Linked DNA regions of Cyanobium sp. PCC 7001. The protein of the gene in region 1 binds, or shares a complex with, the protein of each later gene. Links are inferred from orthologs where the notes say so. Each region holds a gene or a part of one and is shown on either strand. Other genes may lie near its edges.

What was found.
Region 2: the proteins of nuoH (region 1) and ndhC are in contact, whole or in part, in a cryo-EM structure (PDB 6KHJ), measured with the Thermosynechococcus vestitus proteins. The link is inferred for Cyanobium sp. PCC 7001 from one-to-one orthologs. Residues at the interface, in WP_126985484.1 of Thermosynechococcus vestitus: Gln8, Lys26, Trp29, Leu30, Pro33, Met34, Met37, Leu38, Leu83, Ile84, Phe85, Lys86, Glu87, Asp88, Val89, Leu90, Pro91, Ala92, Thr100, Ala104, Val107, Ile108, Phe111, Leu112, Tyr114, Ile115, Ile125, Ser126, Leu128, Phe133; in WP_126986108.1 of Thermosynechococcus vestitus: Gly6, Tyr7, Glu8, Tyr9, Phe10, Gly12, Phe13, Leu14, Ile16, Cys17, Ser18, Pro21, Ala24, Leu25, Ala27, Ser28, Leu31, Arg32, Pro33, Ser35, Arg40, Leu41, Thr42, Thr43, Tyr44, Glu45, Ile51, Gly53, Ala54, Trp55.

Annotation. Positions count from the first base shown.
Region 1 is NZ_DS990556.1:2,276,658-2,281,399, reverse strand. What follows is about bases 188-3,151. They hold nuoH (NADH-quinone oxidoreductase subunit NuoH), read right to left. Parts: upstream 2,261-3,151; coding sequence 1,115-2,260; downstream 188-1,114. Other genes in these bases: CPCC7001_RS11185 (citrate synthase), read right to left, coding at 2,285-3,151; ndhI (NAD(P)H-quinone oxidoreductase subunit I), read right to left, coding at 410-1,033; CPCC7001_RS11200 (NADH-quinone oxidoreductase subunit J), read right to left, coding at 188-413. Also shown: more of CPCC7001_RS11200, read right to left, coding at 1-187; more of CPCC7001_RS11185, read right to left, coding at 3,152-3,469; CPCC7001_RS11180 (histidine phosphatase family protein), read right to left, coding at 3,586-4,101; CPCC7001_RS11175 (DUF3352 domain-containing protein), read right to left, coding at 4,094-4,742. UniProt on the Escherichia coli protein: NDH-1 shuttles electrons from NADH, via FMN and iron-sulfur (Fe-S) centers, to quinones in the respiratory chain. The immediate electron acceptor for the enzyme in this species is believed to be ubiquinone.
Region 2 is NZ_DS990556.1:1,731,211-1,734,842, forward strand. The notes cover bases 1-2,744. They hold ndhC (photosynthetic/respiratory NAD(P)H-quinone oxidoreductase subunit C), read left to right. Parts: upstream 1-1,063; coding sequence 1,064-1,426; downstream 1,427-2,744. Other genes in these bases: CPCC7001_RS08630 (photosynthesis system II assembly factor Ycf48), read right to left, coding at 1-433; CPCC7001_RS08635 (rubredoxin), read right to left, coding at 444-956; nuoB (NADH-quinone oxidoreductase subunit NuoB), read left to right, coding at 1,438-2,256; CPCC7001_RS08650 (NAD(P)H-quinone oxidoreductase subunit J), read left to right, coding at 2,249-2,744. In the rest of the region: more of CPCC7001_RS08650, read left to right, coding at 2,745-2,806; CPCC7001_RS08655 (sulfotransferase family protein), read right to left, coding at 2,827-3,632. UniProt on the Escherichia coli protein: NDH-1 shuttles electrons from NADH, via FMN and iron-sulfur (Fe-S) centers, to quinones in the respiratory chain. The immediate electron acceptor for the enzyme in this species is believed to be ubiquinone.

The DNA.
Region 1 (4,742 bases):
TCACCGATGCGGATGGTGGCCTCCTCTCCCACCGGCGTGGGACCTGGCAGGGCCCAGGGGGTGGTGACGGCGACGCGGATCAGCAGCACGAACAGCCCGCCGCACACCAGACCGGAGAGGGCGCGCCTCAGGGCCAGGCCCTTGATCACCGAGAGGTCTTCCCGCTTGTTGACCAGCATGATCGCGAACAGGATCAGTACGTTGACCGCGCCGACGTACACCAGAATCTGGGCGGCGGCCACGAAGCTGGCGTTGAGCATCAGATAGAGGCCGGCCACCGACAGGAAGACACCGGCCAGAAGGAAGGCGGAATACACGATGTTGGGCAGGAGCACCACGCCCAGGGCACCCAGCACAAGAGTGGCGGAGAGTGCCGCGAAGCAGATGAACTGGGTGGTGGAAGCGATGGTCATTGGGCGTCTCCCTCGGAGGTGGCGGCGGACGGCTCGGCAGCTTTCAGACCGGCAAGAACCTGATCGGGCAACTGGCCCGCCCGCGGGGTGGTGTCGGGAACCCCATGGGGATCGATCTCGCCCTTCGGCAGGTAGGCCAGTTCCCGCAGGGCCACCACGGCCGGGTCGCTGGTCACGCTGGTGGGGAGGCGACCGAGAGCGATGTTGTCGTAGTTGAGGCTGTGGCGATCGAACGCCGCCAGCTCGTATTCCTCGGTCATGGAGAGGCAGTTGGTGGGGCAGTACTCCACGCAGTTGCCGCAGAAGATGCACACCCCGAAATCAATGGAGTAGTTGCGAAGCTCCTTTTTCTTCGTGGTCTTGTTCATTACCCAGTCGACAACCGGGAGGTTGATGGGACACACCCGCACGCACACTTCGCAGGCGATGCACTTGTCGAACTCGTAGTGAATCCGCCCCCGATACCGCTCCGAGGGAATCAACTTCTCGTAGGGATACTGAACCGTGACAGGACGACGGCGCAGGTGATCGAACGTCACCGCCAGCCCCTGGGTCATGTACTGCGCTGCGCCAACGGCATCGCGGGTGTAGTCACCGACTTTCTTGAGGAACCCGAACATGAGCGGAATGCAGGAAACGGGGTGGGGCGGGTGTGGAGACGACCCCGGCCATGATGGCCCAGGCAGAGGGAAGCTGAAGGGTCAGCCGCCGAAGAAGGCGGGGAAGGCCAGCTTGAGGCCGGCGGTCACCAGCAGGTTCACCAGGGCGATCGGCAGCAGGAATTTCCAGCCCAGATCAAGGAGTTGGTCGATGCGCACCCGGGGCGTGGTCCAGCGCAGCAGGATCGCCAGGAACACCAGCAGGTAGGCCTTCAATACCGTCATCACGATCCCCACGGACGCGGTGATCACCTGCACCACGGGGGCATCGATGGGCTGGCCCAGCCAGCTGGCCAGCCATTCCACCGGCAGGGGGAAGCCCCAGCCACCCAGGTAGAGCACCGACACCAGCAGGGCCGAGAGCACCAGGTTGATGTAGCTGCCCAGATAGAACAGGGCGAACTTCATGCCGGCGTACTCGGTCTGGTAGCCGGCCACCAGCTCCTCCTCGGCCTCGGGCAGGTCAAAGGGCAGGCGCTCGCACTCGGCGAGGGCGCAGATCCAGAAGATCACGAAGCCCACCGGCTGGCGCCAGATGTTCCAGCTGAGGATGCCCGCCCCGGTCTGCTGGTCGACGATGTCGACGGTGCTCAGCGAGTTGCTCATCATCACCACCGCCAGCACGGCCAGCGCGAGGGGGATCTCGTAGCTGATCGACTGGGCGGCCGCCCGCAGACCACCGAGCAGGGAGTACTTGTTGTTGGAGGCGTAGCCGCTCATCAGCAGCCCGATCGGCTGGATCGAGCTGAGGGCGATCCACAGAAAGATGCCGATGCCCACATTGCTGATCAGCAGGTGCTGGCCGAAGGGCACCACCAGCCAGCTGAGGATCACCGGGATCAGCACCAGCACCGGGCCGAGGGTGAACAGCAGGCCGTCGGCCCGGGCCGGAATCACATCCTCCTTGAACAGGAGCTTGAGGCCATCGGCCATGGGCTGGAGAACCCCGAGGGCACCCGCGTACTCAGGGCCGATGCGCTGCTGCACGGCAGCCGAGATCTTGCGCTCCAGCCACACGTTCACCAGCACGCCCACCACGGCGGCCACCAGCACCAGCAGCATGGGCAGGGGCAGCCAGAGCAGGTGGGCGGTGCCCGGGCTGAGTCCCAGCCCCTGCAGGGCTGAAACGAAGCTGGACTCGAGGTCCAGACCCACGGCGGTGTCCAGGCCGGTTGCAGAGCTCAGCATCGGAAGGGCTCGGATCGCAGCAACTTAGCGGGCTTCCAACGGAACCCAGTCGCGCGGAACAGGCCCGGTGTAAATCTGCGACGGTCGGAAGATGCGGTTTGCACCAAGCTGTTCCTTCCAGTGAGCCAGCCAGCCCGCCGTGCGGGCGATGGCGAAGATCGGGGTAAACAGGTCGCGGGGGATCCCGAGCTTCCGGTACACCAGCCCGGAGTAGAAGTCGACGTTCGGGTAGATCCCTTTGGGGCCAAGCCGTTCGGCTGCCGCCTCCTCCAGCTTGCGGGCCAGGTCGTAGAGCGGGTCGTGGCCGAAGCGGTGGAACAGCTGCTCGGCCAGCCCCTGCAGGATCACGGCCCGGGGGTCTTTCACCTTGTATTCGCGGTGACCGAAGCCCATGATCTTCTGCTTCTGGGCAATGGCCCGATCGAGCCAGGGTTCCACCTGATCGGCGCTGCCGATGGCTTCGAGCATGGCCAGCACATCCTCATTGGCGCCGCCGTGGAGCGGACCGGCCAGGGTGCCCACGGCGGAAGCCACCACCGCATAGGGATCGGTGAGGGTGCTGGCGGTGACGCGGGCGCTGAAGGTGCTGGCGTTGAGGCTGTGCTCGGCATGCAGGATCAGGCAGGCATCGAAGATGCGGGCCGCCAGGGGATCCGGCTCCTGTTCCGTGAGCATGTAGAGGAAGTTCGAGGCGAACGGCAGATCGTCGCGGGGCTGGATCGGATCCTGCCCTTTGCGGATCAGCTGGAACGCCGCCACCATCGTGGGGATCTTGGCGATCAGCCGCACCACGGCCTCGGCGATGTACTCCGGGTTGTCGAGGGCGCGACGGGAATAGAACAGCCCCAGCGAGGCGGCGCTGCTCTGGAGCGCGTCCATCGGGTGCCCGGTGGCCGGGAAGCACTTCATCATGTCCCGGATGCGGAAGCTCACCCGGCGGTGCATCTGCACCTCGTGCTCGAACTGGCGCAACCCCTCGGCGGTGGGAAGCTCGCCCCAGATCAGCAGGTAGGTGGTTTCCAGGAAGGTGCTGTGGGCAGCCAGTTCCCCGGCGTCGTAGCCGCGGTAGGTGAGGCGCCCCTTCTGGCCATCGATGTCGCAGATGGCCGACTGGGTGGCCGGCACCCCCTCCAGTCCAGGCCGGAACGGCGGTGCGGCAGTGGCACCGCCGGTGCTGCCGGGGACACTGTCGCTGAGGCTGCCTGCCATGCCGGGGGGGAACTCAAGTGGCCAGAACCTACGGCTGGGAGCTGTGACCCCGCCGTGCCCGGCCACACCACAGCGCCTCCCAGGTTCTCCCCGATGTTCATCCGGAGGTGTTTCAGCTAGGTGCCCAGCAGCTGGCGCGGACCGATCAGCAGGCGCAGGCGCCAGGGTGACTCCCAGGGCACCTCCCGGTTGACGGATGGAGCCTGAAGCCAGGCCAGACCGGCCTTCTTGAGCACCAGGCTGCCGGGGGCCGCCCCGATCAGGCGCGCCGCCAGATCGCCGAGGTCCGGCTCATGGCCCACCAGCATCAACCGGCCCTCGCCTGGCAGGTCCGCGAGGTGCGCGTGCAGGCCTGCCAGGCCCGCACCGCCTGGCTCCAGGGCGGTGTGCTCTTCGAGTGAGGGCGCCAGCCCCGCCTCGAGGGCCAGGGCCGCAGTCTGCCGGGCCCGCGCCAGGGGACTGGTGACCAGGCGATCCACGCGGAGATCCAGCTCCGCCAGTCGCCCCACCACGGCCCTGGTGCGTCGGATGCCCTCGGGGGTGAGGGGCCGCAGGGCCTCGGGCCGGTCGGCGCGGCGTTCCTCGGCGAGGCCATGGCGGAGGAGCAGCAGGTGCACCATGGCGTCAGCCATACCGCAGGTTCGCCACCAGATGGATGGCGGCGCCGGGGCCAGCCTCGGGCTCCGGCTCGAGCCCGAGGGCCAGGCCGGACACTCCGGCCTCGAGGGGCTGGCTGGCAAGGCTGCTGAGCAAGCGCCAGGCCGGCCAGCGCCGCAGGGCGGCCTGGGCGGGATCGGCCGCGGCGGCCCACTGCAGCGGGGCGCGGGGAAGGTCGAGGCTGTCGAGCGCCTTCAGCAGGCTCGCGGGAGCCGGGCCACCTGCCTGCCGCTCCTCCAGCACCGCCAGGGTCTGACCCCACCAGGCCTGGGCGCCATCGACCTGCCTGGCCCCGACCACGGTCACGGCCAACTGGGCTCCGGCCTCGCGGCGGCGGCGGGATGCCGGGAGGGCCTCGAGATGGGTCCACACCTGAACCGGGTGGTGGCTGGGACTCTCGAGGCTGGAGCTCACCAGGCCCAGGGGTTCGAGGGATGGGGCCAGGGATGCGGGATCCGGCACGGCGGCCGGCGTTCCGAGCAACCAGCCGAGGGCGCCGCGACCCCAGACCAGGGGGCCTGAATCCTGGCTGGCCACCAGGGCCGGCAGGGGACCATCGCTGTCGGGATCCAGGCTTCGGGCCAGGAGGCCCTGCCAGGGGCCGGGCCAGTGGGCA
Region 2 (3,632 bases), 550 kb from region 1 along the record:
TGCGCCCCGCATCGGTGCTGTGCAGGAGCAGACCGGGCTGGCCCACGATCCAGCCTTCGTCACCGTTGAAGTCGATGCTGATCAGGCGGAAGTTCTCCTCCACCGGCAGGTCGAGCGCCCGCGGCTCCCAGTGGGCACCGCCGTCGTCGGTTTCCAGGATCAGCCGGTTGCTGCCCACCAGGAAGCCGTGACGGGCATCGGAGAAGGCCACCGAGAGGGGGTTGGCCGTGGTGGCCAGCGGCACCGCCTCCCAGGGGCTGGCGGCCGCCTCGGGCAGACCGGTGGTGACGCAGCCGCCCAGGCCGAAGGCGAGCACCACCACCAGCACCAGGGACAGCAGCGAGGGGAGCAGGCGGGAGGCCAGGCCGGGGCGATCGGCGGGAGCGTGAGCTGAAGCCTGAGCTGAACGGGGCTGGGGCGAGGGGCGGGTCATCGGCGCAGGGTCAACGCAGGGAATAGAGGGAGAGGAAGAAGGCGATGGCCAGGGCGAAGCCACCGAAGATCAGCACATTCTTCTGGCCCGGGGTGAGCCGGTTCACGCCAAGGCCGTAATTGAGGTTCTCCTCGAAGCCGCTGGGCTTGTTGCGAGGCCCGATGTCCTTGAAGGCCCCGATCTTGCTGCGGCACACCGGGCAGCGGAACGTGGCGGCATCGAGGCTGAGGAAGGGCGTGCCGGCGGGAATCGCCAGCTTCTTCAGGCCTTCCCCCGGGTCGTAGACGTAACCGCAGCTGCGGCACTCGAAACGATGGCAGTCGGGATCGTCGACCGACTCGACGGAATCAGCCGGCTCGACGGACTCAGCCGACTCGACAGAGGCAGAGGTTTCGGCGGATGCAGCGGTGTCGGATGCGGCGGTGTCGGATGCGGCGGTGCCGACGGGCGCGTCGGAGACGGCCTGGGGCGCCGTGTCCGGGTCGGCGGGCGGTTGCTCCTGCGGAGCGATCTCGTCGGTCACGGGACACGGGCAGGGAACGCAACTGTAGGAACCAGCCGTTGTGCCCAGTTGTGCCCATCGGAACCCGGCACAGGTGCCAGACTGCGCGCCACGTTGGCTGCGCCCGCATGTTCGTGCTCTCCGGCTACGACGCCTTCCTGGGCTTTCTGCTGATTTCCGCCGCCGTTCCCGTTCTGGCTCTGGTGGCCAACAAGCTGCTGTCCCCCGACAGCCGCCAGGGAGAGAGGGAGCTCACCTATGAGTCCGGCATGGAGCCGATCGGCGGAGCCTGGATCCAGTTCAACATCCGCTACTACATGTTTGCGCTGGTCTTCGTCATCTTCGATGTCGAGACCGTGTTCCTCTATCCCTGGGCCGTGGCCTTCCACCGCCTCGGCCTGCTCGCCTTCATCGAAGCCCTGGTGTTCATCGCCATCCTGGTGGTGGCCCTGGCCTACGCCTGGCGCAAGGGCGCCCTCGAATGGAGCTGACGGATCCCACCATGACCCTCACCCCCTCCTCCTCCAGCCCCAGCATCGACGCCCTGCGGGACGTCCGGGCGGCCAGCTGCGGGCCTGTCGGCTCCCCGGCGGTCACCTCCGATCTCTCGGAGAACGTGATCCTCACCACGCTCGACGACCTGCACAACTGGGCGCGGCTGAGCAGCCTCTGGCCCCTGCTCTACGGCACGGCCTGCTGCTTCATCGAGTTCGCGGCCCTGATCGGCTCCCGGTTCGACTTCGACCGCTTCGGCCTGGTGCCGCGCTCCAGCCCACGCCAGGCCGATCTGCTGATCGTGGCCGGCACCGTGACCATGAAGATGGCCCCGGCCCTGGTGCGGCTCTATGAGCAGATGCCCGAGCCCAAGTACGTGATCGCCATGGGCGCCTGCACCATCACCGGCGGCATGTTCTCGGCCGACTCCACCACGGCCGTGCGCGGCGTGGACAAGCTGATCCCCGTGGATCTCTACCTGCCCGGCTGCCCTCCGCGGCCGGAGGCGATCTTCGATGCGGTGATCAAGCTGCGCAAGAAGGTGGGCAACGAGGCCCTGGCCGAACGGGGCAGGATCCTTCCCACCCACCGCTACTGCACGGTGGCCCACCAGATGAAGGCGGTGGAGCCGATCGTGACCGGCGCCTACCTGGCCGCTGAAACCCAGCGCCAGGCTCTGGCGGCCGCCGCCGGCCTGCCGCTCGGCACCCTCCGCGAGGAGGACGCCGCGGCCAAGGCGGCCATCGACGCCGCGTCGAGCCCCGCCGTCCAACCCTCCGCCAACAGCCCCGACTCCGACAGCCCCGCTTCCCAGACCGATGCCTGAGTCCTCCCCCACCAGCGACGCCATCGCGGCCGTGGAACCCGGCCCAGTGAGCCAGTGGCTGCGGAGCCAGGGTTTCGACCATGAGGTTCTCCCTGCCGACCACCTCGGCGTGGAGGTGATCGGCGTGGAGCCGGCCTTCCTGCCGGTGCTGGCCACGGCCCTGAAGGCCCACGGCTTCGACTACCTCCAGTGTCAGGGCGGTTACGACGAGGGCCCCGGCGGCCGGCTGGTGAGCTTCTACCACCTGGTGAAGCTGGCGGTGCTGGCGGAGCAGAGCGCCGCCACCCCCAAGCTGCCCAGCGACGTGCGCCCCCAGGAGGTGCGTCTGAAGGTGTTCCTCGCGAGGGACGGCGATCTCACCATCCCCAGCCTCTACGGCCTGTTCCGCGGAGCGGACTGGCAGGAGCGCGAGACCTTCGACATGTACGGCATCCAGTTCGCGGGGCATCCCCATCCGAAGCGGCTGCTGATGCCGGAGGACTGGAAGGGCTGGCCGCTGCGCAAGGACTATGTGCAGCCTGACTTCTACGAAATGCAGGACGCCTACTAGGCACCCTCACTGAGGCACATTCAGGGCACGAAGTGCCGCGGCCGGCGGGGTCCGCCCCGCCGCACCTTCTCCACGCTGAGCTCCCCGTCCAGCAGCCAGGGATAGAAGAGGCGGAAATCCTCGGCGTAACGCCGGCGCAGCAGGGCCACCAGCTCGGGCTGGGCCAGCAGGGCCTCCAGATCCGCCGTGTCGCCGCCGCGGCGGCTGTTGCGGGTGCCAAGACGCCGGGGCAACCCCTGCACACCGGCGCGCCGGGCCTTGCGCACCAGGAACGGCCAGTGGTCCTCCAGGCTCTCGGCGTAGGCCACCCAGGTGGGCACGGGCTCGTCCCCGAGGCAGAGGATGTCGCTCTGGGGCAGCACATGCACATCCAGATCGTCGCTGGAGGCGGCGCACACGCAGGCGAGGAACTGGGGCAGGGGCATACCGTGACGCACGCCGATGGCCTTCAGCCTGGCGGTGCAGTCAGGGATTTCGATCACTTTGTTGTTGTAGGCCGAGAGCACCCGGTCGAACGGGTTGCGCACCACCGCGAAGCTGAAGCACTGGCCGCGCAGGGCACGCGCCGTGTCCCGGTCCACCGGGTTGGCGATCGCGCCCGGCAGCCGCTCCCAGTACTCATCCATCCGGCAGGACAAGCCCAGCCAGGAGCGGCTGGGCCAGAGCCGATGCAGCAGCCGCTGGCGCAGGCTCTGGCGTGAGTGTCGCAGCTCCGGGCGGATCAGAACGGTGAGGGCCGCCTTGACGCTGCTGTTGGCGGCCTTGGGAACGCGGCCGTAAAGCAGGTGGTGGCCGGGCAGGTGAAGGAAGTGCTGGTCGGAAGCCG